DNA from 3 places in the Kribbella swartbergensis genome. Region 1 is predicted to be linked to each of the others. Evidence: riboswitches for the same ligand, from Rfam matches in the RefSeq annotation. Region 1 holds a riboswitch; each other region holds the start of a gene.

Region 1 (10,054 bases):
CGCGCCGGCCGCCACAGCACTCCGAAGTCAGCCGCCGGCCGGTCAGGCCCCAGTTGGACGACGAGCGCGTCAAGCTCTTCCAGATACTCCGACGGATCGCCACCCACGACCACACGAACTCGCTGCCAGCCGACAGCCCGTACTGCGTTCTTACCGGCGTTCACCGCGTCGTCCTCGATGGACGAGCTCCGACGACCCCACTGCTCGTGGTGCACGGCCCAGGCGAGTGGACGGCGTGCGGCCCACCCGGTCCGTACCAGCTCGGGTGCCGCGGCGAACTCCTCGACATGGCCCACGCAGAGGTAGCCGACGAGCTCTATGTGCGCGGGAAGGTCCAGCACGGCGGCGACCTCACCGGGCTCGAAGAACGAGACCCACCCGACGCCGAGCCCTTCGGCTCGTGCGGCCAGCCAGAGGTTCTGGATGGCGATCGCCGCCGAGAACCAGGTCGTGCGCGGATCCGCATGCCGGCCGAGGACGTGCCTGCCGCCACGGCCGGGGTCACAGGTCACAGCGATGTTGAGTGGCGTGTCGAGAATCGCCTCGATCTTCAGCCCGTCGAACGCCTGACGCCGGTCGTCCGGAAGCGATGCGGCGAACGCGTCACGCTGAGCAATGGCCAGGTCGTGCACCTTGCGGCGCGTGGCGATGTCGCGGATCAGCAGGAAGTCCCACGGCTGGCTGAGGCCCACACTCGGTGCACGGTGTGCGGACTCCAGCACCCGAGTGAGTACGTCGTCGGCGATCGGCTGGTTCACGAACCCACGCCGTACGTCCCGGCGCTCGGCCAGCACGCGATGCACCACGTCCCGCTCGGTCGGCGGGTAGCCGGGGGCGGCACGTAGGCGTCCGACGGCTGTGGTCGCGTTCGGGGACTTCCGTTTGGGAACCAGGAGTTCGGCGCCGGTCAGGAGCACAGCCGCCTCGGCAACGCTCGGCGTGCTCGTCAGGTGTTCCACCCGGTCACTCGGCGTCGGCACGGTCTGATGCTTCAGGTCTTCGGCGCTTGCGGTCCGGAGGCCGGCGTGCAGCGACGCCACCAGACGCTGCAGACCCGGCTCTGTCTCCCGGCCCTCAACGGTGATCACAGTGCGCACAACTCCCCCGCCCGCCTCGGCCAGTGCGGCGTCGACCAGGTCGCGGAGTTCGCGGTACGACGTACCGGAGCGCAGACCGACTCCGACGACCAGGTTCACTTCTCCAGCCCGGCGTGGACACGAGCGGCCGCGACCAGGCGCGCGGGCACGTCGGGGGTCGCGGTCCAGTGCAGATGCAGGTACGACGCGTGCAGCCGGGACCGGGTGAGGCCTTCGGCCCCGCTCGGGAGGTACCAGGCCGGATCCACCTCGGTGTCGAGGTCGATCATCGTACGGTGGAACTCGTGGCCGCGGACGCGCCGTCCCTCGTCGAAGAACGCGGTCGTGCTCGCGGCGATCGCCGTACGGTAGCCGAGCGTCAGGCTGCCGGTCATCCGTCCGGTCGCGGGGAGGACACCGGTCATCGGGTGACCGTCGAGCTCGCGGCACAGGTAGAGCAGGCCGGCGCACTCCGCGATGACGGGCAGGCCGGCCGCGATCTCGGTCGCCACCTGCCGACGGAGCCCGACGTTGGCCGACAGGGCTTCGGCGTGCAACTCGGGGAAGCCACCACCGAGATACAGCGCTGATGTGGCTTCAGGCAACGGGTCGGACAGCGGGTCGAAGGTGACGACGTCGGCGCCGGCGGCTGCGAGCAACTCGGTCGTCTCGGTGTAGCGGAACGAGAACACCGGCCCGCCGGCAACCGCTACGACCGGACGACCTTCCTCGGCCGGTGTCACCTCGGTCGCCGGATCCCATGCCGCCACGTCGAACTCCACCGCGGTGCGGGCGGCCGTCACAAACGCCTCGAGATCAACGCCCTGTCGTACCAGCTCGGCCGCCGCCTCCACGGCTGCCTCCGCCTGCCCGCGTTGTTCGTCGGCCGGGACCAACCCCAGATGGCGGCTGGGCACGGTCAGGCGGGTGTCCCGCCGGAGTACGCCGAGCACCGGTACGCCGGTCGGTGCGACACCGGCCCGGACCTCGGCCTCGTGGCGATCCGAGCCGACCTTGTTCAGGATCACCCCGACGATCCGAACCTCGGTGTCGAAGGCAACGAATCCGCTGACCACGGCACCGACGCTGCGCCCGGCCGCGGAGGCATCGACGACCAGCACGACGGGTGCCTTGAGCAACTTCGAGACATGGGCCGTGGAGGAGAAGCCCTCGGTCCCGAGTGCACCGTCGTACAGGCCCATCACACCTTCGACGACGGCAAGGTCCGTACCCGCCGCGCCGTGCGCGAACAGCGGTGCGACGCGCTCCTCACCCTGCAGCATCGGGTCGAGGTTCCGCCCGGGCCGACCGGTCGCGACGGCGTGGAAGCCGGGGTCGATGTAGTCGGGGCCGACCTTGAAACCCGCGACCGTGTGCCCGGCCTGCCGGAGCGCCGCCATCAGCCCGACGGCGACAGTCGTCTTCCCCGCGCCTGATGCGGGCGCGGCCACCACCAGACGCGGGATCACCACTCGATGCCCTTCTGGCCCTTCTGACCCGCGTCCATCGGGTGCTTGATCTTGGTCATCTCGGTCACCAGGTCGGCGGCGTCGAGCAGTCGCTGGTCGGCGTCGCGGCCGGTGATGACGACGTACTGATGGCCAGGCCGGTTCACCAGCGTGTCCACCACCTCGTCGACGTCGACCCAGCCCCACTTCATCGGGTACGTGAACTCGTCGAGTACGTAGAGGTCGTGCGTCTCGGACCCGATCCGGCGCTGGATCTCCCGCCAGCCCTCGAGGGCGTCGGCCGCGTGGTCGTCCTCGGTGCCGGCCTTGCGCGCCCAGCTCCAGCCCTCGCCCATCTTGTGCCACTCCACCGGACCGCCCTGACCCGTTGCCTCATGCAACTGCCCGAGCGCCCGGAAGGCACTCTCCTCGCCGACCTTCCACTTCGCGCTCTTGACGAACTGGAACACGCCGATGTTCCAGCCCTGGTTCCAGCCGCGCAGCGCCATCCCGAAGGCGGCCGTCGACTTTCCCTTCATCTCGCCGGTGTGGACCATCAGCAACGGCCGGTTCCGTCGCTGCCGGGTGGTCAGGCCGTCCTGCGGTACGACGGCGGGCTGTCCCTTCGGCATCAGGCCGCCCTCCGTTCGGTGACGGCCCGGACCAGGTTGCCTGCGGCAACGTCACCGAGGTCGAGGTACTCGGCGCCGAGGTCGGCGGCCAGCTCCGCGGCGAGACCGAGGCGGACACCGCGATGCGGTTCACAGTCGACCACGACCGTGGCGATTCCCTGCTGGGCCAGCCATCCGGCCGCCTGCCTGGCGCGCGCGAAGGCGTTGTCGCCGTGGGTTGCCCGGCCGTCGGTGACGAGGACGAGCAGCGGCCGGCGGCGTGGATCGCGGATGGCGGCGATGCGGAGTACTTCCGCCGTCTGGAGCAGGCCTTCGGCGAGCGGCGTGCGACCACCGGTCGGCAGCGATTCAAGACGTCGTACGGCGGTTTCGACGCTGCCGGTCGGCGGGAGCGCGACCGTGGCCGACGCGCCGGCGAAGGTGACGAGGCCGACGGTGTCGCGGCGCTGGTAGGCGTCGAGCAGCAGTGAGACGATCGCCGTCTTCACCTCACCCATGCGTTTCTTCGTACCCATCGACCCGGACGCGTCGACGCAGAACAGGACGAGGTTGCCCTCGCGACCTTCACGTACGGCGAGGCGCACGTCCGCCGCATGCACCGTCAGTCCGGGACCGCTTCGTCCCCTCGCTTGCTGGTGAGGGGCCGCTGACCGAAGGGTCGCCAACAGGTGCGGTCGACCGGGCTCCCGCCCGACCCTTGGTCGATCGCCGACCACGCGGCCCAGGTCGGTGATTGCCCGCGACCGTCGTCCGGCAACGCCCGCACCGGCGGACTGCACGCTCAACAGTCGAGCCTTGTAAGGCTGCGAGCTCCCGACGACCTCCTCCACTCCCGCCGGGCCGGCCTTCACATCGCCGCTGTCAGCCTCGCCCGAATCCGCGTCTGCGCGGTTGCCGGCGTCGGCATTGGCCCGGTTGGCGGCGTCGGCGTCGGCCCGGTTGGCGGCGTCGGCGTTGGCTGGGTCGGTTGGATCGGCGTTGTCCGCTTCCGAGGGGTCGGATGGGTCGGCGCCGCCACCGTCCGGCCCGCCCGGTCCGCCCCGGCCGTCCGGGTCGTCGTCGGGGTCCGGGGGTGGCGTGCTGTTCCTGATCGCCTCTTCGAGTTGGTCGTCGTCCAGGCCAGGGGCGTCGAACGGGTTGCGGCGTTTGCGGTGGGGCAGGGCGAGCTTGGCGGCGGCGCGGACGTCCTCCACCTCGACCACCGTCCGGCCCGACCAGGCCGCGTGCGCGACCGCCGTACGCGCCGTGACGAGGTCAGCGCGCATCCCGTCGACGTCGAACGACGCGCAGATCTCGGCGATCTGCCGCAGCGCCGCCTCGGTCAGGATCACCTGGGGCAACAGGTCACGGGCCTTCACGATCCGCTCGGCGAGTTCGCGCTGCGTTCCGTCGTACTGCGCGGTGAAGCCGGCCGGGTCGGCCTCATAGGCCAGGCGAGCGCGCATCACCTCGACGCGGATGGCCGGGTCGCGGCTGGCGACGACGTCGACGGTCAGGCCGAAGCGATCGAGCAGTTGGGGGCGGAGCTCGCCTTCCTCCGGGTTCATCGTGCCGACCAGGACGAAGCGGGCGGGATGGGTGACGGACACACCGTCGCGTTCGACGGTCGCGCGGCCCATGGCGGCGGCGTCGAGCAGTACGTCGACCAGGTGGTCGTGCAGCAGGTTGACCTCGTCGACGTACAGCAGCCCGCGGTGCGCGGCGGCGAGCAGACCGGGTTCGTACGCCGTGACGCCTTCGGCCAGCGCCCGTTCGAGATGGAGCGAGCCGAGTACGCGATCCTCGGTGGCGCCGACGGGAAGCTCGACCAGCCGAGCCGGGCGGACCGCGCGCTCCGACCCGTGCGGGCCGTCGGGGCACGATGGGTCCGGGTGCTCGGGGTCGCAGGAGAACCGGCAGCCGGTCACGACGTCCACCGGCGGGAGGATCTCGGTCAGCGCCCGGACCGCGGTGGACTTGGCCGTGCCCTTCTCGCCGCGGATCAGCACACCGCCGATCGCGGGTGAGACGGCGGCCAGGATCAACGCCAGCTGGAGATCCGCCATACCGACCACGGCGGTGAACGGAAACCCGGAGTGTCCCCGCGGGGTGAGCTCGGCTGGTGTGGTCGGAGCTGGCCGCATCGGCGGGGGTCCCTTCGTCGAGCGGGTGTCCACGCCCGCTACGGCTGGTACGCCGTACCGCGGTGATCGCGGACCGGCGGACGGACGCGGATGTCCTGGCTCCCGGGTCACCCCGGTCACAGTGGCGGGACCGCCCCGGACTCCCGGCCGCAGCCGGTCACCGGTGTTCCTCCACAACCGTCCGCCCGATCATGGCACACCGCATCCCCCTCCTCCGCGACCAGGCTCACATCGCCGCCCCACGACATCCTTCGTTGTCGGAGGTCGGCGTTAGCGTGGGCGGATGATCAAGGCGTGTCTGAACGGGGATCGGTCGCGGGCCGATCATCCCGGGGTGCCGATCACGCCGGAGGAGTTGGCGCGGGAGGCTGCGGGCGCGGTTCGGGCTGGCGCCCTCGCGGTTCACATCCACCCGCGCGGAGCCGACGAGAAGGAGAGTCTGCGCTGGGCCGATATCCATGCCGCGGTCGAGGCCGTTCGGCAGCGGTGTCCCGGCGTGCCGATCGGCGTGTCGACGCGGGAGGAGATCGTTCCGGATCTCGCCCGGCGAACGGAGTTGCTCGCCGGCTGGGAGCGCGGGCCCGACTTCGCGAGTGTGAACTTCCACGAAGACGGCGCCGAGCGGATCGCGGACCTGCTGATCGAGCGCGGGATCGGGGTCGAGGCGGGGCTGTTCACGGCGAAAGCCGCTGAGAAGTACGTCGCCTGGGGCGGACCCGTGACGCGTGTCCTGGTCGAGGCCTTGCCGGGCATTTCGCCCGGTGCTGACGGCGTCGAAGCCGCACAGGCGACCCTGGCGGCGCTCGGTCCAAGTCAGGCCGAGCTTGTCGTCCATGGTGAGAACGAGTGGGCTTGCCAGTACTGCGATGGGCGACGACGCAGGGCTACGGCATCCGGATCGGGTTCGAGGACGTCCTGACCGGACCCGACGGACAGCAGGTCACCAGCAACGCGGATCTACTGGCCTACCTGTAACACAAACGTCCTGACCACCTCGGCGTCACGGTCAGAGGTGACTCGCCGGCGGAGAGTTTCATCGGTAGGCGGCGAGGCGTTTGGCGAGGGTGGTGGCGGCTGTGTCGTCCTTGACCTCGCGGATGCCGACGATCGGGGTGACCGAGACGAAGCCGGCGGCGAGCAGGGCTTCGTCGGAGCCTGGCACCGGGTTCGCGGCCGGCGGTTGGAGTTCGATCATCGGCTCGCCGGTCGGGGCCGTCGTACCGGTGATCCGGGACCGCTTGATCGGGGCCAGGGACGCGTGCCGGGCGCCGGCCAACTGGTCGAGCGGGCGGTCCGGCACGTTGATCGTCAGCACGGTCCCGGCCGGCTCCGGCACGATCCAGGTCAGCGCCTCGGCGGCGACCGCACCCGCGGTCTCCCAGTGCGCCGGGTCTTCGGAGTCGATGCTGACGGCAACCGCCGAGATGCCCTGCCCGGCCGCGGTCAGCGCCGCGGCCACGGTGCCGGAATGGAAGATCGGTACGCCGATGTTGTGGCCGCGGTTGATTCCGGACACGACCACGTCGGGCGCCGCGCCGAACGCCCCGACGGATGCCAGCGTCACCGCGAGGGCCGGCGTCCCGTCGATGCCGTGGTAGGCGATACCGCCCTCCTCCTCGACGTCGGTCCGGATCGGGCGGCCGACCATCCCGGCCCGGGCCGAGCCGACACCGCTCTGGTCGTCGAGCGGCGCCACCACCAGGACGTCGTGCCCCAGTTCGGCGATCGCGGGTGCGAGCGCCCGGATCCCCGGAGCCTGGTAACCGTCGTCGTTGGTGATCAGGACTCGCAGGTTCTCGGGCGCCATACCTCTACCCAATCAGCCCCGATCTTCGATGTCACCCTCTGTCTCAAGGACTGCGCTGCGTAGCGTCTCGAGTGCTTCCGCGGAGGGCTCGGCCCACAGACCGCGCTGCGCCGCCTCGAGCAGGCGCTCGGCGATGCCGTGCCGCGCCCACGGGTTGGACCTGCGGAAGAACTCCGCCATCTCCGGGTCGGCGACGTACTCGGTCGTCAGCGTCTCGTACATCCAGTCGTCGACCACGCCCGCGGTCGCGTCGTACCCGAACAGGTAGTCCACCGTCGCGGCCATCTCGAACGCGCCCTTGTACCCGTGCCGCCGCATCGCCGCCATCCACCGCGGGTTCACCACCCGGGCCCGGAAGACCCGCTTGGTCTCCTCTTCCAGAGTCCGCGTCTTCACCTGCGCCGGTACGGCGGAGTCCCCGACGTACGCCTTCGGGTTCGAACCGGTGAGGTGGCGGACCATCGCGATCATGCCGCCGTGGTACTGGAAGTAGTCGTCGGAGTCCATGATGTCGTGCTCGCGGGTGTCCGCGTTCTTCGCCGCCACCTGGATCCGGGCGTACGCACGCTCCATCGACCCGCGCGCCTCGGTGCCGTCGAGATCCTTGCCGTACGCGTACCCGCCCCAGACCGCGTACACCTCGGCCAGTTCGGCGTCGGTGCGCCAGTTCCGCGCGTCCACCAGCGGCAGCAGGCCGGCGCCGTACGAACCTGGCTTGGAGCCGAAGACGCGGGCCGTCGACGAGCGTACGTCGTTGCCCGCAGCAACATCCGCGTCGACGTGGGCGCGCAGGTAGTTGTCGTCGGCCGGCTCGTCCAGCGCCGCGACCGTGCGCACGGCCTCGTCCAGCAACGCGACGACATGCGGGAAGGCGTCCCGGAAGAAGCCGGAGATGCGGACTGTCACGTCGACCCGCGGCCGGCCGAGCTCCGAGAGCGGGACCACCTCGAACCCGGTGACCCGGCGCGACGCGTCGTCCCAGACCGGGCGGCAGCCGAGCAGCCACAGCACCTCAGCCAGGTCGTCGCCCTGGGTGCGCATGGCCGACGTGCCCCACACCGTCAGACCGACGGATCGCGGCCACTCCCCTGTCTCGGCCTTGTGCCGGTTCAGCAGCGAGTCGGCCAGCGCGACGCCGACATCCCATGCGTTGCGACTCGGGATCGCCTTCGGGTCGACCGCGTAGAAGTTGCGGCCGGTGGGCAGGACGTTGACCAGACCACGCGTCGGCGACCCCGACGGGCCGGCTTCGACGAAGCGGCCGTCCAGCGCGCGCAGTACGTTGGTCAGCTCGTCGCCGGTCCTGGCGAGCCGCGGCACGACCTCGGTGGCGGCGAAGGTCAGCGACGCCTCGACTCCGGCCGAGGACCGCCCGAGCACCTCGGCCACGACCACCGGCACCTTCGCCGCGTCCCAGCTCAGCGTCTCCATCCCGACGACGAGCTTCCGTGCGACCGCCTCCAGCAGATCGACGCCGTCCGCGCCCGTCACCGCGGGCAGATCGGCCAGCGTCGCCAGGTCGGTGAGGTCCACCGCACGTCCCGGGTCGGCCAGAAGCTCGGACTCGGAGACGCCGAAGGTCTCGCCCAGCGCCGTACGCAGACCTGGGATCGAGTACGACCCGCCCCAGAGCTGCCGGGCTCGCAGTACGGCGAGCACCAGGTTGATCCGCGCCTCTCCGGTCGGCGCATCACCGAGCACATGCAGCCCGTCGCGGATCTGCACGTCCTTGATCTCGCACAGATACCCGTCGAGATGCAGGACGAACTCGTCGAACTCCTCGTCGTCCGGCTTCTCGGAGGTGTGCAGGTCGTGGTGCAGCTGAGCGGCCTGGATCAGCGTCCAGATCTGGGCCCGCAGGGTCGGCACCTTGTCCGGGTCGAGCGCCTGCACGGTCGCGTACTCGTCGAGCAGATACTCGAGCTTCGCCATGTCGCCGTACGTCTCCGCCCGGGCCATCGGCGGCACCAGGTGATCGACGACGGTCGCGTGCGCACGCCGCTTCGCCTGGGTCCCCTCGCCGGGGTCGTTGACGATGAACGGGTAGACCATCGGCAGATTCCCGAGTACGGCGTCCGGCGCGCAGTCGGCCGCCAGACCGATGCCCTTACCCGGCAGCCACTCCAGCGTCCCATGCTTGCCCAGGTGTACGACGGCATGCGCGCCGAATCCGCCGTCGTCGACGGACGCCTCGAGCCAGCGGTACGCCGCCAGGTAGTGATGCGACGGCGCCATGTCCGGGTCGTGGTAGATCGCGACCGGGTTCTCCCCGAACCCCCGCGGCGGCTGGATCATCAGGACGACGTTCCCGAACCGCAACGCGGCCAGCGCGATCGCGGGCTCGTCCCCGGACGTGTCGACGTACAACTCCCCCGGCGGCGCCCCCCAGGCCTCGGTCATTGCCTCTCGCAACGATTCTGGGACGCGGCCGAACCACTGCTCGTACGTCGACAGCGGGATCTTCGCCACCGCGTTGGACAACTGCTCGTCGGTCAGCCAGTCCACGTCGTGACCACCGGCGGCGATCAGGCGATGGATCAGCCCGTCGCCTTCCAGCTCACCGACCTCGAGACCACCGAGGTCGTACCCGGCCTGCTGCAACTGTTCGAGCAGCACCACCGCCGACGCCGGGGTGTCGAGTCCGACCGCGTTTCCGATCCGCGCGTGTTTGGTCGGGTACGACGACAGCACCAGCGCGAGGCGCTTCTCGGCCGGCGGCACGTGCCGAAGACGCGCATGCGCAACCGCGATTCCGGCCAGTCGAGCGCAGCGCTCGGTGTCGGGCGCGTAGCGGGCCAGCCCGTCGGCGTCGTACGACTTGAAGGAGAACGGGATCGTGATCAGCCGCCCGTCGAACTCAGGGATCGCCACCTGAGTCGCTGCGTCCAGCGGGCTGACCGCCGCGTCGCTGGCAAGCCACTGCTCGCGCGTCGAGGTCAACGCGAGGCCCTGGATCAGCGGGATGTCG
Region 2 (10,054 bases), on a different contig from region 1:
ACGCGCGGGCGCTCTACCCCGAGCTGGATCACGCGGCGACCCTGCGCGAGGTGACGGTGGTCGCCGACGACGGGTCCGTGTACGTCGGCGACCGGGCGTGGATCGTGTGCCTGTGGACAACGTGGGAGCACCGGCGCACCGCCGTACGGCTGGCGAGTCCGGCGATGCGTCCGGTGGCGCGGGCGATGGTGCAGGCGGCGGCGGGACTCCGACGCTTCAGTGGGGGTGACTACGCTGACCGATGTGACGGACAGTGCGACCACCAAGGGTGAGCAGACCCGGGAGCTGATCCTGTCCACCGCGTTGCGGCTGTTCCGTGAGCAGGGGTACAGCAAGACCACGATGCGGGCGATCGCCACCGAAGCGGGAGTGTCGGTCGGCAACGCGTACTACTACTACAGCTCCAAAGAGCACCTGATGCAGGCGTACTACGACCACCTGCAGGAGCAGCACCGGGACGCCGTCGAGTCGATCCTGGCGTCGGAGACCGGGTTCGTTCCCCGGTTGACCGGTGTACTGCGGACCTGGCTCGAGGTGGCGGCGCCGTACCACGAGTTCGCCGGGACGTTCTTCAAGACCGCGGCGGACCCGAAGAGCCCGCTGTCGCCGTTCAGCGACGAGTCGCGGCCCGCCCGGGAGGCGAGTGTCGAGATCTTCCGCCGGGTGGTCGGCGGTTCGGACCTCAAGCTGCCGGCCGACCTGAAGGCGGAGCTGCCCGAGCTGCTGTGGCTGATGCAGATGGGCATCGTGCTGTTCTGGGTGCACGACGACAGCGAGGATCTCCGCCGGACCAAGGCGCTGATCGACCGCTCGGTCCCGCTGGTCGACCGCCTACTGCGGCTGACCCGCATCCCGGGGGTGCGCGGGGTGGTGAACGACATCGTCGGCCTGATCCGCACGCTCAGGCCGTAGCTACTCGCCGGTGAGTCCGTCGATCCGCTCGCGCAGGAAGTCGGCGTGGCCGTTGTGGCGGGCGTACTCCTCGATCATGTGGACGAGGAGATAGCGGACCGAGTAGTCGCCCTCGCGCCGGGGTCGTCGAAAGGTGTGGTCGAGGTCGTAGCGCGCGATCAGCTCGTCGGAGGTCTTGACGATCGCCCGATAGTCCCTGACGTCCTGCTCGGCCCCGGCGGCGTCGACGAGGTCGAAGTCGCCGTCCGGGTGCTCGTCGGTCCAGAACGTCGCCGTGACCGGGAGCTGCGCGAGGCAGATCTGGTACCAGTACCGCTCGACCTCGGTGAGGTGGCGGACAAGCCCGATCAAGGACATGCTGGACGGCTCGACGCTGCGCCGAACCAGCTGCTCGCCGGTCAGACCGGAGATCTTCCACAGCAGCGTCTCGCGGTGGAAGTCCAGGAAGCCCTGAAGAAGTTCGCGTTCACCGGCGGCGGTGGGTGGATCCACCCGAGATTCCGTAGTCACAAGGTGAACCCTAGGCGCCGGTGTGACATGTCTCCTGTGGACAACGGACGAGGGTTCGGCCCCCAGTGCCGTAGACTGCTCGTGACGGCCCGCTCAGTTCTGCCTCGGGCCGGTGAGCGCAAACACAGTGCGCCAGCAGTCGACTACCACGCGCCGCGGCCGGAGCCGCGCCGGGCAGGACGACCCCCGACCTTTGGAGTACCTACATGGCGGCCAGCCGCCCCACGTCCACATCCCCCCAAGCTGTCTCCACCTCCACCACTCGTCCCCGCCGGCGTCGTTCCGGTGCCCGGCGCAACGATTCGGCGGCGCGCCCGCTGTTCTCCCCGCCCGCCGGCACTCAACGGCAGCCTGAGGTTGCTCAGAGCAACAGTCCGGTGTACGACGAGGTGGCCGAAATGGTTGTCCCGGACAACCTGACGTTCGCCGATCTCGGCGTACCGGCGCCGTTGGTGTCGGCACTGTCCGCGGCCGGTGTGTCCACGCCGTTCCCGATCCAGGCGGCGACGCTGCCCGACTCGCTGGCCGGCAAGGACGTGCTCGGACGCGGCCGGACCGGCTCCGGCAAGACGTACGCGTTCGTGCTGCCGGTGCTCGCCCGCCTCGCCGCGAGCGGAGCGAAGCGCAGGCCGAAGCACCCGCGGGCGCTGATCCTCGCGCCGACGCGTGAGCTGGCGACCCAGATCCAGGCGTCGATCACGCCGCTGGCCGACGCGCTCGGCCTGCGCACGATGACGATCTTCGGCGGGGTCGGCCACGGCCCGCAGATCAACGGTCTGCGCCAGGGCGCCGACATCGTGGTCGCCTGCCCCGGCCGGCTCGAGGATCATCTCCAGGCAGGGCACGTGAAGCTCGACGCGATCGAGATCACCGTCCTGGACGAGGCCGACCACATGGCCGATCTCGGCTTCCTGCCCGCGGTACGGCGCATCCTCGGGGCGACCCCGTCCGGTACGCAGCGGTTGCTGTTCTCGGCCACGCTGGACGCCGGCGTCGACGTACTCGTGCAGCGGTTCATGACCGCCCCGGTCACGCACAGCGTGGACTCGGCGCAATCACCGGTCGCGAAGATGACCCATCACGTGCTGCACGTCCAGGCCGATTCCCGGCTGCCGGTGCTGGTCGACCTGACCGCGGCGCCGGGCCGTTCGCTGGTCTTCACCCGGACGAAGTACGGCGCCAAGTCGCTCACGAAGAAGCTGATCGCCCAGGGCGTTCCGGCGGTGGAGTTGCACGGCAATCTGTCGCAGGGCGCCCGGACCCGGAACCTCGAGGCCTTCGGCAACGGTACGGCGAAGACGCTGGTGGCCACCGACATCGCGGCGCGCGGTATCCACGTCGACGACGTCGCGCTGGTGATCCACGCGGACCCGCCGATCGAGCACAAGGCGTACCTGCACCGCTCCGGCCGGACCGCCCGCGCGGGCGCCGAGGGCACCGTCGTCACCTTGATGACCGACGACCAGGTCCGCGACGTCCGTGACCTCACCCGCAAGGCCGGCATCGCCGCGAAGATCACCAGGCTCACCAGCGGCGATCCGCTCCTCGCCGAGTTGGCCCCCGGTGAACGCCGCTTCGTGGAGCCGCCGGTCGCGACACCGGACAGCGCCCGCGCGTCCACCGGTGGTGGGTCAGGTCGAGGCAACCGTCGTCGGCGCGGCTCACAGTCGGCGACCGGTCAGCGGCCCGGCGGTCAGCGTTCTGGCGGTCAGCGTTCCGGAGACGCGGGTGGCGCGAAGTCGGGTGGGCCGGCGCGTGGTCGCGGCCGCTCGAAGTCCGCGAGCACGCCGAAGACTTACAGCACCAGCACGCCGGGCTCCAGCACTCGCCCGGCCGGTGCCGCCGCATTCTCCGCCGGCAGCCGCGCCGGGGCTGCCCGTCGCGGTCGCTGAGCCCGCGGCCGTCGAGCTGACGCAAGGCCTGGTCAGGCGCTGCCTGACCAGGCCTTGTGCACGCCCAGCTGGTGCGCGCCGTCGCGGTGGACCGGCGAGCCGGGCGGTACGGTGCGTTGGTGAACGTCGTCGCGCAGGTGTTCGTCGTGCTGGCCGGGCTGTTTCATGTCGCGGTGTTCGCGATGGAGAGCCTGTTGTTCCGGAAGCCGAGTACGTACCGGCGGTTCCGGGTCAAGGACGACGCCGAGGCCGCGGTCGTGAGGCCGTGGGCGTTCAACCAGGGGTTCTACAACCTGTTCCTCGCCCTCGGGGCGCTCGGCGGGCTGATCGCCGGCGGTGGCGGGGGTTGCGCGGTCGCGCTGTTCAGTTGTGCGTGCATGGCCGGTGCCGGTGTCGTCCTGGTCGCGACCGACCGCCGGATGGTGCGGGCCGCCGCCGCGCAGGCCGTCCCGCCGATCCTCGCTCTGGTGTTCGCCGCGGTTCTCTAGTTGACTTCAAGTGCAGTTGATGTCCGAGGGTTCTCGCATGACGACGACTGCCGCGGACCCGATCACCACTGAACCGACGACCGGTGGTGTGCTCTCACCGCAGTACCGGGCGCTCACCGTCGGGATGGTCGCGCTGATCACTCTGGTCGCGTTCGAGTCCCTGGCTGTCACCACCGCGATGCCGACCGTCGCCCAGGCGCTGGACGGCCTTTACCTCTACGCGCTCGCGTTCGGCGGGCCGCTGGCCTCCGCTGTGGTGGCGATGGTTGTCTCCGGGACCTGGAGCGACCTCAAAGGGCCGACCCGCCCGCTCTGGCACGGGACCGCGTGGTTCCTGGCCGGCCTGATCATCGCCGGTCTGGCACCGACGATGGAGATCCTCGTCGCCGGTCGCATCATCCAGGGCTTCGGGTCCGGTCTGCTCACGGTCGCCCTGTACGTCGTGGTCGGCCGGCTCTACCCGGCCAGGCTGCGGCCGCGCATCTTCGCCGCGTTCGCCACCGGCTGGGTCGTACCTTCCCTGGTCGGCCCTGCGATCGCCGGTCTGATCGTCGAGCACACCAGTTGGCGGATCGTCTTCCTCGCCGTACCGGTCATCGCCATCCCGGCGGCGCTCGTGATGCGGCCCGGCCTGGCCCGCGGCGCTGCTCAGGAAGTACGGCCGGGTCGGCTGTGGGACAAGCGGGCGCTGTTGGCGGTGGCGGCGGCGGTCGGCGTCGGCCTGCTCCACTACGGCGGTCAGCAGCACGGCGTACTGCGGATCGTCCTGCTCGCGATCGGTCTTGCCGGTGTGGTCGCGTTCGCGCCGAAGCTGCTGCCGAGCGGCACCTTTGTTTTCCGGTCGGGTCTGCCGTCGGTCGTCGCGTTGCGGGGGCTGGTCGCCTCGGCAGGCTTCGGTGCCGAGGTGTTCCTGCCGCTGATGCTGACCCGGGAACGCGGCCTGTCCCCGGCCCTGGCCGGTCTGGTGCTGACGGTCAGCGCGCTGAGCTGGACCGCTGCCTCCTGGTACCGCGGCCGGCCCAACCAGCCGTTCTCCCACGCGGTCTTCCTGCAAGCCGGCATGGTGTCGATCATGCTCGGCATCGTCACCGCCGCCCTGACCTTGAACGACAACGTCCCGGTCGTGGTCGGCATCCTCGGGTGGAGCCTCACCGGTCTCGGCATGGGGACCGTCTTCCCGACCCTGTCGGTGCTGGTGCTCGAGTACTCCGAACGCGACGCCCAGGGTGCCAACAGCTCCGCACTGCAGTTGAGCGACTCGTTGTCCACAGCAACGGTCTTGGCCGTCGGCGGTTCTCTCTTCGCCGTGCTGGAGCCGCGCTCCGCGGTGACCGCCTATCTCGTCGCCTTCGGCCTCCCGGCTCTGCTCGCCCTGCTCGGCGCACAGGCCGGACGCCGAACGGCCCGGTGACCTACTCCTTCGAGCCGGTGACGGCGATGCTGGCCCCGAGGCCGATGATCATCAGGCCGCCGGCCCCGCCGACCAGCTCGAGGCGGCGCGGCGACCGGGCGAACCACTCGCGAGCGGTACCGGCGACGAGCGCCCAGGCGCTGTCCGAGACCAGGGCGATCAGGATGAAGATCAGGCCGAGCAGCAGGATCTGGAGCCACGCCGGGCTGCCCGCGTTCGGGTCGACGAACTGCGGCAGCGCGGCGGCGAAGAACACGGCGGTCTTGGCGTTGGTGACGCCGACGAGGAAGCCCTGACGCATCGTCCGGCGGCTGTTGCCCGGCTTCACCGCACTCGTCATCGCGGTCACCAGGGACTTGCGGTGGCGGAAGGCCTGGACGCCGAGATAGATCAGGTACGCCGCTCCGGCCAGCTTCACCACGGTCAAGGCGATCGCGCTGGCGGCGATCAGGGTGCCGAGGCCGAGGGCGACCGCGATCAGCATGACCGCGGCGCCGACGGTGTTGCCGACCATCGTCAGCACCGCCTCGCGCCGCCCGACGGCCAGCGCGCGTCCGACGATGAACAGCACACTCGGACCGGGGACGACGATGATGATGAACGCGGTGATCGCGAAGGCGACCAGGTGATGGGCGGACGGCATCTGCTCAGGGTAAGGGCGGCCGTGGGGAACGTCACCCCGGTTCCGGCAGCGTTGACCCCCTCGATCCCCACCGATACGGTTCGGGGGACAACCTGCGGTGCCAGGAGGGAAGCCGGTGAGAGTCCGGCACGGCCGCGCCACTGTGAGCGAGCACTGCTCGTGAGTCAGGACGCTCGGGCACCAGCAGCCTTTCGAAGGGGACGCGCACTTCCCCAGGAGGTTCAGATGGCAGCTCCTGCCCGCACTCTCGCCGTACCGGCCGTTTCTCCCCGTCTTCTCGCCGTCGCGCTGCTCAGCGTCGGCGTACTGCTCCTGCTCGGCTACCTGGTCGCCTTCGACCAGGGTGCGGTGTCCCAGTCCGGGATGTACCTGCACGAGCTGATGCACGACGGCCGCCACCTGCTCGGCGTGCCCTGCCATTAGCCGCATGCGCACCTTCGGATCGCTCCTGGTGCGCGGACTGATCGTCGGACTCTTCGCCGGCCTGCTGGCCGGAGCGTTCGCGTACTCGATGGGCGAGCCGCACATCGACGCCGCGATCGCGATCGAGGAAGCCGGCGGCGCGCACACCCATTCGCACGACCAAGGCGAAACCGCTGCCTCCGGGGAGGCGCCGCTCGTCAGCCGCGACGGCCAGCGGGCCGGCCTGTTCCTCGCCACCACGCTGTACGGCGTCGCCCTCGGCGGCGTCTTCGCCGTCGCGTTCACCCTGCTCCGGCGCAAGCTGCGGACCGGCAACGACTCGTACGCCGCTCTGGGCCTGGCCGCGGCCGGATTCGTCGGCATCGTGCTCGTGCCGTTCCTGAAGTACCCGCCGAATCCTCCGGCGGTCGGCGATCCCGAGACGATCACCCGCCGTACGGTGACCTATCTGCTGACCCTGGTGATCGGTCTGCTCGCGGTGTGGGCCGGTGTGGCCGCCTCCCGGTGGGCCGCCCGGTTCGGTGACGTCGCGCGACTGGCCGGTGGTGTCGCGGCCTTCCTTGCGACGGTCGTGGCGGCGTACCTGATCCTGCCCGCGATCAACGAGGTTCCGGGGTCGTTCCCCGCTACGCTGCTCTGGCAGTTCCGGTTCGCCTCACTCGGTACGCAGGCGACGCTGTGGCTCCTGCTCGGTTTCGGGTACGCCGCCGCGGTGGATCGCCGGCTCTCCCGACAGAAGGTGGTTGCCGCGTGAGCGGGTTGAAACTGGTCGCCCATGCCCTGACTCCCGCGTTGCGCGGACTCGTCCTCGGTGGAGACGCCGAGCCGGATCCGGCGAGCCTGTCGGCCGCTCGCGAATTCGAGTTCGAGGCCGATGCCGTGTACGCCGGGCCGGAGCGAGCCGCCGTACTCACGGCCGAGGCGCTCGGCCTCACCCCGGTCGTCGAGGAGGCGCTCCGGGATCGGGAGTACGGCGAATGGACCGGGCGTGAGCTCGAGGAGTTGCTGGGCGCCGAGCCGGAGCGGGTGGCCGCCTGGCTCGAGCGGCCGCACACCGCGACACCGGGTGGCGAGACGGAGAACGACGTACTCACCCGGGTGGCGGACTGGCTCGGAGACCTCGCTCAGCAGGACGACGACAGCCGTTCGATCGTGGCCGTCGTCCACCCGGCGGTCGTCCGGGCGATGGTGTTGTACGTGCTGGATGCCCCGGCGGAGTCCTTGCGTCAGGTCGACGTCCGGCCGCTCGCCACCGTCACCCTCACCCGGTCCGACGGCTCCTGGTCCCTGGCCTTCCACTGAGCCGAACCCGCAGGCGAATCGCGGCGTCGCGTCGCGTTCGGTGCGGTCAAGGTGTATGACGGGGGTGTGACGCTCACCGAAGCGCGGAACTTCCTCCGCTCGGAACTACTCGCCGTCGCGGCGACGGTCGTCCCGGACCAGACACCGGTGGTGACGCAGGATGTCGGCCCGGTGAACCAGGGCGCCCTGTCCGACGACCGCGGCCCGGAGTCCGTGTGCACGATCACGGTCGAGACCGGCGACCCCACGTCGCCGGATCCGGAGGCGCTGATCACGTTCGCCGCCGAGACGCTGGCGGCACGCGGCTGGAAGGTCGAGCCGGAGCCGGCCGACGACGGCAAGTACCGCGTCAACGCGCGGCGCGAAGGCTACGACCTCACCGTCGACGCCCAGAGCACCGACTGGCGGATCACCTTCACCGGCCAGACGCCGTACGCCGACGACGTCTGATCAACTCGTCGCGGCCCGCTCGGCGGCACTGCGCAGTACGCAGAACTCGTTGCCCTCGGGGTCGTGCATGGTGACCCACCCGGTGCCGTCGGGCTCCCGGCGGTCGTATGCGATGGTGGCGCCGAGCGTGAGGAGCCACTCGACCTCCTCGTCGCGCGGACCGTCCGGCTCGAGATCCAGGTGGACGCGGTTCTTGACCGTCTTCTCGTCGTTGTTCTGCTCGAAGAGCAACGTCACCGAGTCCGTCACGACGGCCGCGTACGGGTCGCCCGGCTGGTCGTCGTCGGGTCGTGGGGCCTTCAGCACCTTCAGCCAGAAACCGGCCAGCTCGTAGGGGTCATGGGCATCGAAGGTCACCGTACGCACGCGCGAGGTCATGCGCCGAGACTACTTCCGGAAGAACAGCCGGTCCGCCGGGATCGCCGGGTCGAGGTACGGCGTGAAGCCGGCGGCGACGGCCAGATCGGTGAGGGCGCCGGGCATCCAGCGGTGGACGTGGACGTTCATCGGGTGCCCGCCGTACCCGGAGGTCTTGTGGGTGGACTCCTCGCCGACGTGGAACCCGAGGGCGAGGACCCCGCCCGAGGCGAGCACCCGGTGGAACTCGGCGAACGCCTGTGGCACCACGTCGCGCGGCAGGTGGATGATCGACCACCAGGAGATGACGCCGCCGAGCTCGCCGTCCGGCAGGTCCAGGGCGGTCATCGAGCCGACCCGGAAGTCCAGATCCGGATGGTCGCGCCGCGCGACCTCGATCATGCCCGGTGACAGGTCGATGCCGATGACCTGAAGACCTCGCTCGTGCAGCAGACCGGTCAGTCGCCCCGGTCCACAGCCCGCGTCGAGCACCGGCCCCGGACCGGCCAGCTTGGTGAACAGGTCGAGGGTCACGGGCTCGTCCGGCGGGCCGTCCTGCACGAGGTCGGCGTACGCGGCGGCGACGGTGTCGTACGAGGTCCTGATGTCGTCCAGCTGATCGGTCACGGCGCGACCCTAGAGGGCCGCGCCGACAGAACCGCGGTTCAGGCCTTGCCGAGGGTCTGCTTCTGCCTGCCGAGCCCCTGGATCTCCAGCTCCATCGTGTCGCCGGGGGCCAGGTACGGGAACCGGCCGGACAGCGCGACGCCCTCCGGGGTGCCGGTGTTGACGATGTCCCCCGGGCTCAGCGTCATGTACTGCGACAGGTCGCGGATCAGCGCCGCGACGGTGAAGATCATGTCCCGGGTGTTCGAGTCCTGCCGCGGCTCGCCGTTCACCCAGGACTTCAGATCGAGGTTCTGGACGTCGTCGATCTCGTCGGCCGGGACCAGCGCCGGGCCGAGCGGGTTGAAGGTCTCGCAGCACTTGCCCTTCGACCACTGCCCTCCGGACTGCTCGATCTGGAAGGCCCGCTCCGACACGTCGTTCGAGACGGCGTACCCGGCGACACAGGCGAGCGCCTCCTCGTCCGACTCGACGTACCGGGCCTGCTTGCCGATGACCACGGCGAGCTCGACCTCCCAGTCGGTCTTGGTCGCGCCGCGCGGCACCAGCACCTCGTCGTACGGGCCGACGACGGTGTTCGGGTGCTTGAAGAAGACGATCGGCTGCTTCGGCGGCTCGGCGCCGGACTCGGCGGCGTGCGCGGCGTAGTTCTGGCCGATGCAGACCACCCCGGCCGGGCGCGCGATCGGGGCACCGACTCGCAGGCCCTCGACGTCGGCCGCCGGGAGGTCACCGGCCTCGAGCGCGGCGCGGGCGCGGGCGATGCCGTCCGCGGCCAGGAACGCGCCGTCGATGTCGCCGCCGGTGTCACGGGTGATCGGGCTCAGGTCGTGAACGGTGCCGTCGGTGGCGCGCACGTACGGGCGCTCCGCACCGACCGCGCCGAGGCGCAGCAGTTCCACAGGTCTCTCCCTGGATGAGGACGGATCACTCTTTGTCGAACATCGGCCGCAACCGGGCCCGGGAGGCCTCGATGTGCGCCCGCATCGCGGCGGCCGCTTCCTCCGGGTCACCCTTGCGGACCGCGGTCACCACCGCC
Region 3 (10,054 bases), on a different contig from region 1:
CCGGCCGCGAGAAGCTTCGCGACCACGTCGGCGTAGATGTCCATCCGCTCGGACTGCAGGTAGGGGCCGAATTCGCCGCCCTTCTCCGGACCCTCGTCCCAGTCGATGCCCAGCCAGCGCAGCGACGCCAGCGTGTAGGACAAGCCGTCCGGGGTGTTGCGGGCCACGTCGGTGTCCTCGACCCGCAGCACCAGCTTGCCACCGTAGTGCCGCGCGAACGCCCAGGCGAACAGCGCGGTCCGGATGTTGCCGACGTGCAGGTAGCCGGTCGGGCTCGGCGCGAACCGGAGACGCACCTGGGTCGGTTCGAGGCCGCCAAGAACGCCGCCGTCGTCGTCGAAGGAAGCAGCGGCAGGCCGGTCAGTCACGCACGATCACCTTGTTCGTCAGAGTTCCGATTCCTTCGATGCTGACCGACACCTCGTCGCCGGGCAGCATCGGGCCGACACCCGCCGGGGTGCCGGTGAGCACCACGTCGCCGGGCAGCAGCGTGGTGAAGGAGGTGATGTAGGCCAGCACCTCCGGGATGCCGAAGATGAACTGCGAGGTCCGCCCGTCCTGCTTCGGCTCGCCGTTCAGTTCGGTGGTGACCCGCAGGTCGGACACGTCGAGCTCGGTGCTGATCCACGGGCCGAGCGGGCAGAACGTGTCGTACCCCTTGGCCCGGGCCCACTGCCCGTCGCTCTGCTGCAGGTCGCGTGCGGTCACGTCGTTGGCCACCGTGTAGCCGAAGATCACCTCGTTGACCCGCTCCTTGGGCAGGTCGCGGCAGATCCGGCCGATCACGATCGCCAGCTCGCCCTCGAAGTGCAGGTTGTTGGTCTGCTCCGGGTACACGATGCCGTCGCGCGGGCCGATCACCGAGGTGTTCGGCTTCAGGAAGATCATCGGCTCGGCGGGCACCTCGTTGCCGAGCTCCTCGGCGTGCGCGGCGTAGTTGCGGCCCACGCAGACCACCTTGCTGCGCGGGATCACCGGTGCGAGCAGCCGGACGTCGGCCAATTGCAGCTTCTCCCCGGTGAACTGGACCGGCCGGTAGAGCGGGTCCGAGTCGAGTACGGAGACAGTGCCGACGAGCCCCTCGGGGTCGTCGGTCTCGACGACGCCGTACTTCGGTTCGTCGTCCACGGAGAATCTGGCGATACGCACGGCCCGAGCCTACCGTCGCGGCGGTTTGAGACAGTTATCCGGTGACGACTGAGATCCGGCTGGCCCGCGCGAGCGAGTACGACGCTGTCGGGGAGCTCACCGTGGAGGCGTACGCCCACGACGGTTTCGTGAAGGGCGACTACGCGATGACGCTGCGTGCTGCCGCGGACCGGGCGGCCAAGGCGGAGCTGTGGGTCGCGGCGGATGCCACCGGCCTGCTCGGTACCGTCACCTACTGCCCGCCCGGCTCGATCTACCGGGAGATCGGCCTGGACGACGAGGGCGAGTTCCGGATGCTGGCAGTGTCCGGGCGCGCACGCGGGCTGGGCGTCGGGACGGCGCTGACCGTCCGTTGCATCGAGCGGTCCCGCGAGCTCGGCCTGAACCGGCTCGTCATGAGCAGTGCGACGTACATGCGGTCCGCCCACCGGATCTACGAACGCCTGGGCTTCGTCCGGCGGCCGGACCGCGACTGGTCGCCGATCCCCGGTATCGACCTCTACGCCTTCGCCCTGGACCTGTGACGATCACGCTGAGCCCCGCCGAGTGGACGTCGTACGCCGACGCCCATCGTGCCCGCGTCGACAAGCTGGTCGCGGATCACCTCGATCGCCGGAAGCGCCGCGAGGCACACCCGGTCGAGGACTTCCTCTTCACCTACTACCCCACCCGCCCCAACCAGCTCCGCGTCTGGCATCCCGGACCTGGGGTGCGCCTGCTCGAGGCCACGGAGTACGCCGGGCGTCGCGGCTACACGTACGCCGACGGCGCCGCCTTCCTCGACCCGGCCGAGGTACGGCGGCGTGCCGAGAGCATCGCGTGGATCCGGCAGTTGCTGGCCGCGACCGCGGACCGTCAGCCGCAGTTCGGCTGCTTCGGGCTGCACGAATGGGCGATGGTCTACCGGACGAACGCCGTACGGCACGAGAAGTGGCCGTTGCGACTGGGTGCCGAGGGCACCGATCGGGTGGTCGAGTCGCACAAGGTCGCGTGCTCCCACTTCGACGCCTTCCGGTTCTTCACCGCACCGGCTCGCGGGCTGAACGTGCTGCAGCCGACCCGCGAGTCCCAGCCGTCGATGGAACAGGGCGGCTGCCTGCACGCGAACATGGACCTCTACAAATGGGCCTGCAAGCTGATGCCGTTCACGCCCAGCTCACTGCTCATGGACTGTTTCGAACTGGCGCGCGACATCCGCACCCTCGACATGCGCGCGTCGCCGTACGACCTGTCCGCCCTCGGCTACTTCCCCGTCCCGATCGAGACGCCGGCCGGCAAGGCGGAGTACGCCGCGGCCCAACGGGACTTCGCGGGTCGGGCCCGGCCGCTGCGGTTGCAGCTCGTCGCGTTGTGCGACGAGCTACTCGGCTAGGGTCGGCATATGGGGAAGATCGTCGCGATCGCAATCGGACTGCTGCTGGCCGTGTCCGGGGCGATCTTCACGTTCCAGGGGCTCGGCTACCTCGAAGGCAGCTCCATGACCGGCAGCAGCTTCTGGGCCGTCGTCGGCCCGATCATCGCCGCCGCCGGCGTCTCCCTCCTGTACGTCGCCATCCGCGGCCCCCAGCAACGCCGCTAGGGCACGTCTAGAAGCGGCGGGGTGGGTCGTCTCGCGTGGTGCGGTGGACGGTGACGAGGGCGTCGCCGTCGACGGTTGTGGGTGAGACGACGGTGTAGAGGGTGCGGCCGCCGGGGAAGTCGAAACGCTGGGCCGGGCCGGTGGTGCCGGTCGAGGCGCTCCGGACCGTCAGGCCTTCGACGGTCTTGTCGTCGGTGAGGTAGCTGAGGACCAGGCTCAGGCGCTCACGACCGGCGAAGGGGCGAGTGTCGTCGGTGCCCGTCGGCTGGACGCGGTCCGCGCCGCCGATCAGGTCCTCCGGTTGGGCCCGGTTGTCGTACGAACCGTCGTCGGCGGGCATGCTCGCGAACTGGTAGCCGCCCTTCGTCTGGAAGGCGTAGAGCGTGCGCTGGCGGAGCATGCCGGCCGGGTCGTAGTACGTGCGGTCGTCGACGAGGATCGGCGTACCGATGATCGGGGTCGCTGTGAGCTGCGCCGCCCGCGGATCGAGCGGCAGCGGGGATCGCGTGTGCCGGCCGAGCTGGATCGGATCCGGTGACGGATCCGCGGCCGGGCCCGAACACACCGTGCGCTTGCCGATCAGCCAACCGGTCCCGGCTCGGGTCAGTTCGGTCCGGGCGATACGTCGCCCGGCCGCGTCACCGTACTCGAGGACGCCGGTCTGCCCTTTCACCGTGATGTTGTACCGCGGTACGCCGTACTCGATCGCCTCCGTCGGCGCTTGACCAGGAGCGATCACGGCGCGGATCGGCTTGCCCGTCACCGAGTTCGTGCCTGGCGTGATGAGTGTCCGATGGCGGCAGGCCCAGTCGCCGATCGGTCCGGCGGCCGGCCCTGCCGCCGGCTCATTGGTCCGCGGCTTCGCCGGTGGTGTGCTCGTGGTCGCCGCGGGCTGTTCGTTGCCGTCGGCAATAACAGCGCCGACGGTGACGGTGACCAGAACGGTCGCGACCGAGGCAGCGGCCAGGTACGGCGCCAGTCGCCGGCGCCACGGCCTCGCGTGGACTGCCGGTCCCGCTCCGGCGGTGCGCTCGTGCACCGCGTTCCACAGGCGGTCGACGTCGACCCGAACCGCCGACGCGGCCCGGTCCAGTTCGGTCCTGAGTTGACGCTCGGTGTCGTTCATCGGTGATCCTCGAGTTCCGTGGCAAGCCGGGCCAGGCCGCGGCTGACGAGTGACTTGACGGTGCCGACGCGCACCCGCATGGCGGTCGCGATGTCGGCCAACGGCAGATCCAGCCAGTAGCGCAGTACCAGGGCCTCGCGCTGCCGAGGCGCCAGCCGATCGAGGGCCCGCATCAGGCCCAGGACGGACTCGTCGCGCTCGACCTGCTCGCTCGCGGGAGCCGCCGTGACGAGATGGACTGTCTTCCGGTCGGCGATTACCTTGCGGCGCTGCCGGCTCCGCACCTCGTTGACCACGATCCGGTTCAGGTACGCGATCACGTTCCCGATCCGGTGGTCGTCAGGTACGGCGTACAGGCGGCAGAACGCCTCCTGGACGACGTCCTCCGGATCCTCGGCTCCGAGCAGGTGCGCCAACCGCACCAGCCGGTCCGCGTGCGCCCGGAACAACACTTCGAACGGCGGATCGCCGGACGCCACCCCACCCGGATCGTCGGCGGCCACCAGGTCTCCCATCATCAGCCCCATACCTGAACGACGAACCCGTGGCCGAAAGGTTGAGTCGCCGGGGCCAACGTTCAGACGGGTCTGGTGGCCTTCAAGGCGAAGAGAAGTGGAATACGTGGTGCGTCGTCGGGGAGACGCCACCAGCCCTCAGGGGTTTGCTGCATGGCGGGCCAGCGCGGCCATTGCAGGACCTCGGACTCGCGCAGCGAGGTGATGGCCAGGCCGGTGGCGGCGAGGGTGGTGACGAGTTCGCCGAGGCCGTGCCGCCATTCGTAGCTGCGCTGGCGGCCGGGGACCTCGTCGCCGGTGTAGGTGACGGTCGAGTCGTGGGCGATCGGACCGCGGCCTTCGAGGTAGTCGGTGCGGATGGTCAGGTCGTCGGCTTCACCGGGGAGCGCGACCGGACGCAGTGCGTTGAGCAGCGGGTGGAACTCGACGATATACAGGACTCCACCGGGTTTGAGGAGCTCGCGGACGACCTTCGCCCACTGGTCGAGGTCAGGCAGATAGCAGAGCGCACCCTTGCCGGTGTAGACGATGTCGAACTGACGTCCCGGCAGCGCGTCCACCGCGTCGTACACATTGGCGTGCACGTACTCCACGTCCACCCCTGCTTCGGCCGCGATCCGCCGGGCCTGCTCCAGCGACCGCGCGGACAGATCCAGACCGGTCGTGCGCGCTCCCTGACGGGCGAACGCGATGGTCTCGGTCCCGAGGTGGCACTGCAGATGCAGTACGTCGCGCCCGTCGAGCGGACCGAGATCCTCCCACTCGTAGTCCGCGAACCAGAACTCCGCCGGCCGACTGTAGAAGTCGCTCGCCGCATGCAACGGCGCCCGGGCATCCCAGTCCGCCTCGTTCGCCGCCACCATCCGCAGTGCATCCGCATCCAGCGTCACCTGCCCAGCCTGCCAACCTGACGGGTCACGGTGGGTGGAGGGGCACAGTGCAGCAGTGTGCTCGTTCAAGGTTATGCGCTAACCTTGAACAGAGAAGGAGTGTGGTCATGGCGCGGGTGGAGCTACATCGGTGGCCCGGGCATCCGGACGGGTTCACCCGGGCGGAGCGGTTGGGCGGGTCGTACGAGCTGTACTTCCCGGATCCGTTGGCCGGGCGGACGTTCGACCTGAGCGACGAGGTGCTCGCCGCACTGGAGGATGCGGCCGGCGATCTCGGCCGCCTCGATGCGACTGCCGCCGTACTGACGAACAGCGAGGCGCTCGCACGACTGCTGCTCCGGGCCGAGGCCGTCGGGTCGTCCCAGATCGAAGGCCTGGTCGTCGGGGCGCGTCGGCTGCTGAAGGCCGAGGTACTGCGGGAGCGGCAGCGGGACGTGACCGCCGAGGAGGTGCTCGGCGCCGTCGACGCGATGACGTGGGCGACCGAGTCCGTGCAGGCCGGTGACAAACTCGAGGTCGAGCACCTGCTCGAGGCTCACCGGCGGCTGATGGCGCACTCGCCACATCCGGAGCTCGGCGGCGAGGTCCGGTACCTGCAGAACTGGATCGGCGGCCGCTCCCCCGCCGAGGCGTACTACGTCCCGCCGCCGGCTCAACTGGTCCCCGAACTCCTCGCCGACCTGATGGCCTTCGTCCGCGAATCTCCCCTGCCGGTGCTGGCGAAGACCGCGATCGCGCACGTGCAGTTCGAGACGATCCACCCCTTTGCCGACGGCAACGGCCGGACCGGTCGCGCGCTGATCCACCTGATCCTGCGCGCGGAGGGCCTGGTCCAGCGGACCGTCCCACCGGTGTCCCTGTCGCTGGCCACCCACGCGACGCAGTACGTCGAAGCGCTCACCGCCTTCAGGCACACGGGCAAGCCGACGAGTCCGCGCGCCCGGACGGCGGCCAACCAATGGCTGCTCATGTTCGCCGCCGCGTGCAGCCACGCGACCGCGGAGGCGGCCCGGTTCGAGCGGGCGGCGGCCGACCTCAAGGCCGCCTGGCGCGAGCGGGCCGCACCGGTCCGGGCCGGCTCGGCCGTGGAACTGCTGATCGAGACACTGCCCGCCGCGCCGGTGCTCACGCTGGCCGGCGCGGCCCGGCTGATCGACCGCTCGCAACAGGCCGCCAACCAGGCACTCGCCCGGCTGGTCGAGGCGCGCGTGCTGCGCGAGATCACCGACGGCCGCCGGAACAGGGTCTACGAGGCGCCTGAACTGATCGACGCCTTCACCCTGCTGGAACGACGTTTCGCCAGCCCGGCCGCCGACACCAGGATCGAGCCACCTACCAGACCAGTGCCACCGAGGCCAGAACCGACACACCGCGCACATTGACTTTCTCCTCCCGCTCGGGCAACAATTCGAACACATGTTCGATCCTGCCGCAAAATCCGACCCAGGAGCGTGAGGAAGTGTGATGCCGGAGCCGTTCGACTGGGACATCCTGCACCGCCCGTCGGCGATGGCGATGGTGCGCGGCCAGCTCGGCTTCAGCTGGATGGTGCTGTCGGGCCGGCTCGCCGAGCTGACCGACGAGCAGTACTTCTGGCAGCCGAGCGGCGAGGCGCTGACCGTCGTCCGCCGCCATTACGCCGGCCGGTTCCGGTCCCTCGGCTCCGGCGAATGGGTGGCCCAGTGGCCGGCCGAGCCCGACCACCGCGGGCCGCGCACGATCGCCTGGCTGATCGCGCATCTGACCGAGCAGTTCTTCGAGCGCTGGGAGTGGACGTTCGGCGAGCGGCGGCAAGGCCGGGCGGACATCACCTTGCACGGCAACGCCCGGGACGCGGTGGCCTGGCTGACGCACTGGGTGGACGCGTGGCAGGACTCGATCGCGGCACTCGACGAGGACGAGGTGATGACGGTCGGCCTCAGCCAGGCGTCCGAGCTCGACGCGGCCGAGCCGTTCGGCCACGTCGTACTGCGGCTCAACCGTGAGCTCATCCATCACGGCTCGGAGATCATGACGCTCCAGAATCTCTACGCGGCCGCAGCGTGAGCCCCCGGACCACAAGATGCGCGACACGCGGCGTGGCGCTACCACAAGATCTAGCTCCAGCCACCTAGCATCACTACTGCTGGTGGTTCGGAGCGACCGGCACCACAAGATGTGGGCCGCTCCGAGGCAAGAGGGGAATCCGGTGCGAGTCCGGAGCTGCCCCGCAACGGTGAGCGGAGACCGTCCGCGAGTCCGGATACCTGCCACCGGCGCGTGCACCGCCGGTGCGCGCGGTCCGAGACCTCGAGGGTGGGTCGCAGGGCGTGACGGCAGTAGACCCGGCCGGTGCTGCCTGTCCCGTCGTGCGCCCCATTCACGAGTCACGGACCTTCGAACTCACGTGGAAAGAGCATCTGTGACCGTCACTTCCTCATCACGACCGGCGGCCAACGGGCCGACGCGGTCGATCGAGCTGACCGTCGTACGCCGCGACGGCAGCACAACGGCGTTCGACCAGGGCAAGATCGCCGTCGCCATGACCAAGGCGTTCCTCGCCGTCGAGGGTGCCGACGCCACCGCGACACATCGGGTCCGGGACCTGGTGGCCGACCTGACCGGCCGGGTCGTCGACGCCCTGACCAGTCGCGGCCCCCGCCATCTTCAGGCCCGGCGCAGCGTCCACGTCGAGGACATCCAGGACCAGGTCGAGCTGGCGCTGATGCGCGCCGGTGAGCACCAGGTCGCCCGGGCCTACGTCCTCTACCGGGAGGAGCGCAGCAGGGCCCGCACGCCTGCGGACCCGGCCGGCGTCGCCGAGAAACCCACGATCACCGTCCGCGCCGCCGACGGCAGCACCGCGCCGCTGGACGTCGACCGGCTGCGCCTGATTGTTGCGGAAGCGGCCGACGGGCTCGACGCGGTCGATCCCGACCTCGTCCTGGACGAGACCCTCGGCTCCTGTTACGACGGCATCGCGCAGCACGAGGTGGAGCTCGCGCTGGTGATGGCCGCCCGGGCCTACGTCGAGACCGAGCCGCAGTACAGCTTCGCGGCGGCGCGTCTGCTGCTCGACCAGATCCGGCGCGAGACGCTCGGTCGGGTCCAGGGTGAGCCGCGCCAGGCCAGCCAGGCCGACATGGCCACGGAGTACGCGGCGTACTTCCCGGAGTACGTCCGGACCGGGATCGACGCGGGGCAGCTCGACCCGGAGCTGGCTGACTTCGACCTGGCTCGGCTCGCCGCCGCGATCCGGCCGGAGCGGGATCTCGACTTCACGTTCCTGGGTCTGCAGACGCTCTACGACCGGTATCTGCTGCACATCGACAAGGTCCGGTACGAGCTGCCGCAGGCGTTCTTCCTCCGGGTTGCGATGGGGATGGCGCTGCGGGAGGACGACCGGGAAGCGCGGGCGATCCAGTTCTACGAGCTGCTGAGCTCGTTCCGGTTCATGTCGTCGACGCCGACGCTGTTCAACTCCGGCACCACCCGGCCGCAGCTGTCGTCGTGTTTCCTGACCACCGTCCAGGACGACCTGGCGGGCATCTTCACCAAGATTCGCAACAACGCGCTGCTGGCGAAGTACTCCGGCGGCCTCGGCAACGACTGGACCCCGGTCCGCGGGATCGGCGCGAAGATCCGCGGCACCAACGGCGAGTCGCAGGGCGTCGTCCCCTTCCTCAAGATCGCCAACGACACCGCTGTAGCGGTCAACCAAGGTGGCAAGCGGAAGGGTGCGGTCTGTGCGTACCTGGAGACCTGGCACATCGACATCGAGGAGTTCCTCGATCTGCGCAAGAACACCGGCGACGAGCGTCGCCGGACCCACGACATGAACACCGCCAACTGGGTGCCCGACCTTTTCATGCAGCGGGTCGAGGCCGACGGCCAGTGGACGCTCTTCTCCCCCGACGAGGTCCCGGACCTCCATGACCTGTACGGCGCCGCGTTCGCCGAGGCCTACCGTCGTTGCGAGGAAGCCGCGGACCGTGGTGAGATCAGGGTGTTCCGCCGGGTCCGGGCGGTGGAGTTGTGGCGGCGGATGCTGACCGTGTTGTTCGAGACCGGACATCCCTGGATCACCTTCAAGGACGCCTGCAACCTGCGGTCGCCGCAGCAGCACGACGGCGTGGTCCACTCGTCGAACCTGTGCACCGAGATCACCCTCAACACCACCGTCGACGAGACGGCCGTGTGCAACCTGGGTTCGGTGAACCTGGTCGCGCACCTGACCGACGGCGGCCTCGACGCCGAACTGCTGCGCGACACCGTGAAGACGGCAGTGCGGATGCTCGACAACGTCATCGACGTGAACCTCTACACCACGCCCGAGTCCGAGCGCGCGAACCAGCGGCACCGCCCGGTCGGCCTCGGCCTGATGGGATTCGCCGACGCGCTGTTCGCGCTACGGATCCCGTACTCCTCCGACGCGGCCGTCGCCTTCGCGGACCGTTCGATGGAGCAGATCAGCTACCACGCGATCGAGGCGTCCAGCGACCTCGCGGCCGAACGCGGCCGCTACTCGACGTACGACGGTTCACTGTGGAGCCAGGGCGTTCTGCCGATCGACTCGATCGCTCTGCTCGAGACCGCGCGAGACGGCGACGTGATCGTCGACAAGACTACGATCCTCGACTGGGACGCCTTGCGCGCCAAGGTGCTCCGGGACGGTATGCGCAACTCGAACGTGATGGCGATCGCGCCGACCGCGACGATTTCCAACATCTGCGGGGTGAGTCAGTCGATCGAGCCGGCGTACAGCAACCTGTTCGTGAAGTCGAACATGTCCGGCGAGTTCACCGTGGCGAACCCG

What was found. Region 1 has a riboswitch for cobalamin ahead of ACYVOK_RS07275 (putative cobaltochelatase). Riboswitches for the same ligand answer to the same signal wherever they lie in the genome.
Region 2: it holds a riboswitch for cobalamin, as region 1 does, so the genes downstream of both, ACYVOK_RS05695 (CbtB domain-containing protein) here and ACYVOK_RS07275 (putative cobaltochelatase) in region 1, are expected to answer to the same signal.
Region 3: it holds a riboswitch for cobalamin, as region 1 does, so the genes downstream of both, ACYVOK_RS25100 (ribonucleoside-diphosphate reductase subunit alpha) here and ACYVOK_RS07275 (putative cobaltochelatase) in region 1, are expected to answer to the same signal.

The regions. Positions count from the first base shown of each region.
Region 1 covers NZ_BAAGPM010000014.1:92,031-102,084, reverse strand. Annotated here, with positions in the region: gene bluB (5,6-dimethylbenzimidazole synthase) at 1-1,196, opposite strand, end outside; gene ACYVOK_RS07285 (cobyrinate a,c-diamide synthase) at 1,193-2,548, opposite strand; gene cobO (cob(I)yrinic acid a,c-diamide adenosyltransferase) at 2,542-3,156, opposite strand; gene ACYVOK_RS07275 (putative cobaltochelatase) at 3,156-5,279, opposite strand; cobalamin riboswitch at 5,348-5,473, opposite strand; gene ACYVOK_RS07270 (3-keto-5-aminohexanoate cleavage protein) at 5,563-6,198, shown strand; gene ACYVOK_RS07265 (hypothetical protein) at 6,171-6,254, shown strand; gene surE (5'/3'-nucleotidase SurE) at 6,313-7,086, opposite strand; gene cobN (cobaltochelatase subunit CobN) at 7,099-10,054, opposite strand, start outside.
Region 2 covers NZ_BAAGPM010000008.1:413,916-423,969, reverse strand. Annotated here, with positions in the region: gene ACYVOK_RS05730 (thiol-disulfide oxidoreductase DCC family protein) at 1-272, shown strand, start outside; gene ACYVOK_RS05725 (TetR family transcriptional regulator) at 244-912, shown strand; gene ACYVOK_RS05720 (DinB family protein) at 913-1,422, opposite strand; gene ACYVOK_RS05715 (DEAD/DEAH box helicase) at 1,821-3,314, shown strand; gene ACYVOK_RS05710 (DUF1304 domain-containing protein) at 3,371-3,802, shown strand; gene ACYVOK_RS05705 (MFS transporter) at 3,840-5,213, shown strand; gene ACYVOK_RS05700 (LysE family translocator) at 5,215-5,856, opposite strand; adenosylcobalamin (AdoCbl) riboswitch at 5,961-6,031, shown strand; gene ACYVOK_RS05695 (CbtB domain-containing protein) at 6,082-6,279, shown strand; gene ACYVOK_RS05690 (CbtA family protein) at 6,284-7,033, shown strand; gene ACYVOK_RS05685 (histidine phosphatase family protein) at 7,030-7,581, shown strand; gene ACYVOK_RS05680 (hypothetical protein) at 7,648-8,031, shown strand; gene ACYVOK_RS05675 (VOC family protein) at 8,032-8,409, opposite strand; gene ACYVOK_RS05670 (class I SAM-dependent methyltransferase) at 8,419-9,015, opposite strand; gene ACYVOK_RS05665 (fumarylacetoacetate hydrolase family protein) at 9,054-9,917, opposite strand; gene ACYVOK_RS05660 (GntR family transcriptional regulator) at 9,943-10,054, opposite strand, start outside.
Region 3 covers NZ_BAAGPM010000026.1:218,974-229,027, reverse strand. Annotated here, with positions in the region: gene gltX (glutamate--tRNA ligase) at 1-368, opposite strand, end outside; gene ACYVOK_RS25145 (fumarylacetoacetate hydrolase family protein) at 361-1,149, opposite strand; gene ACYVOK_RS25140 (GNAT family N-acetyltransferase) at 1,191-1,673, shown strand; gene ACYVOK_RS25135 (3-methyladenine DNA glycosylase) at 1,670-2,521, shown strand; gene ACYVOK_RS25130 (hypothetical protein) at 2,531-2,728, shown strand; gene ACYVOK_RS25125 (hypothetical protein) at 2,736-3,854, opposite strand; gene ACYVOK_RS25120 (RNA polymerase sigma factor) at 3,851-4,381, opposite strand; gene ACYVOK_RS25115 (class I SAM-dependent methyltransferase) at 4,432-5,259, opposite strand; gene ACYVOK_RS25110 (Fic family protein) at 5,367-6,641, shown strand; gene ACYVOK_RS25105 (DinB family protein) at 6,724-7,305, shown strand; cobalamin riboswitch at 7,372-7,527, shown strand; gene ACYVOK_RS25100 (ribonucleoside-diphosphate reductase subunit alpha) at 7,661-10,054, shown strand, end outside.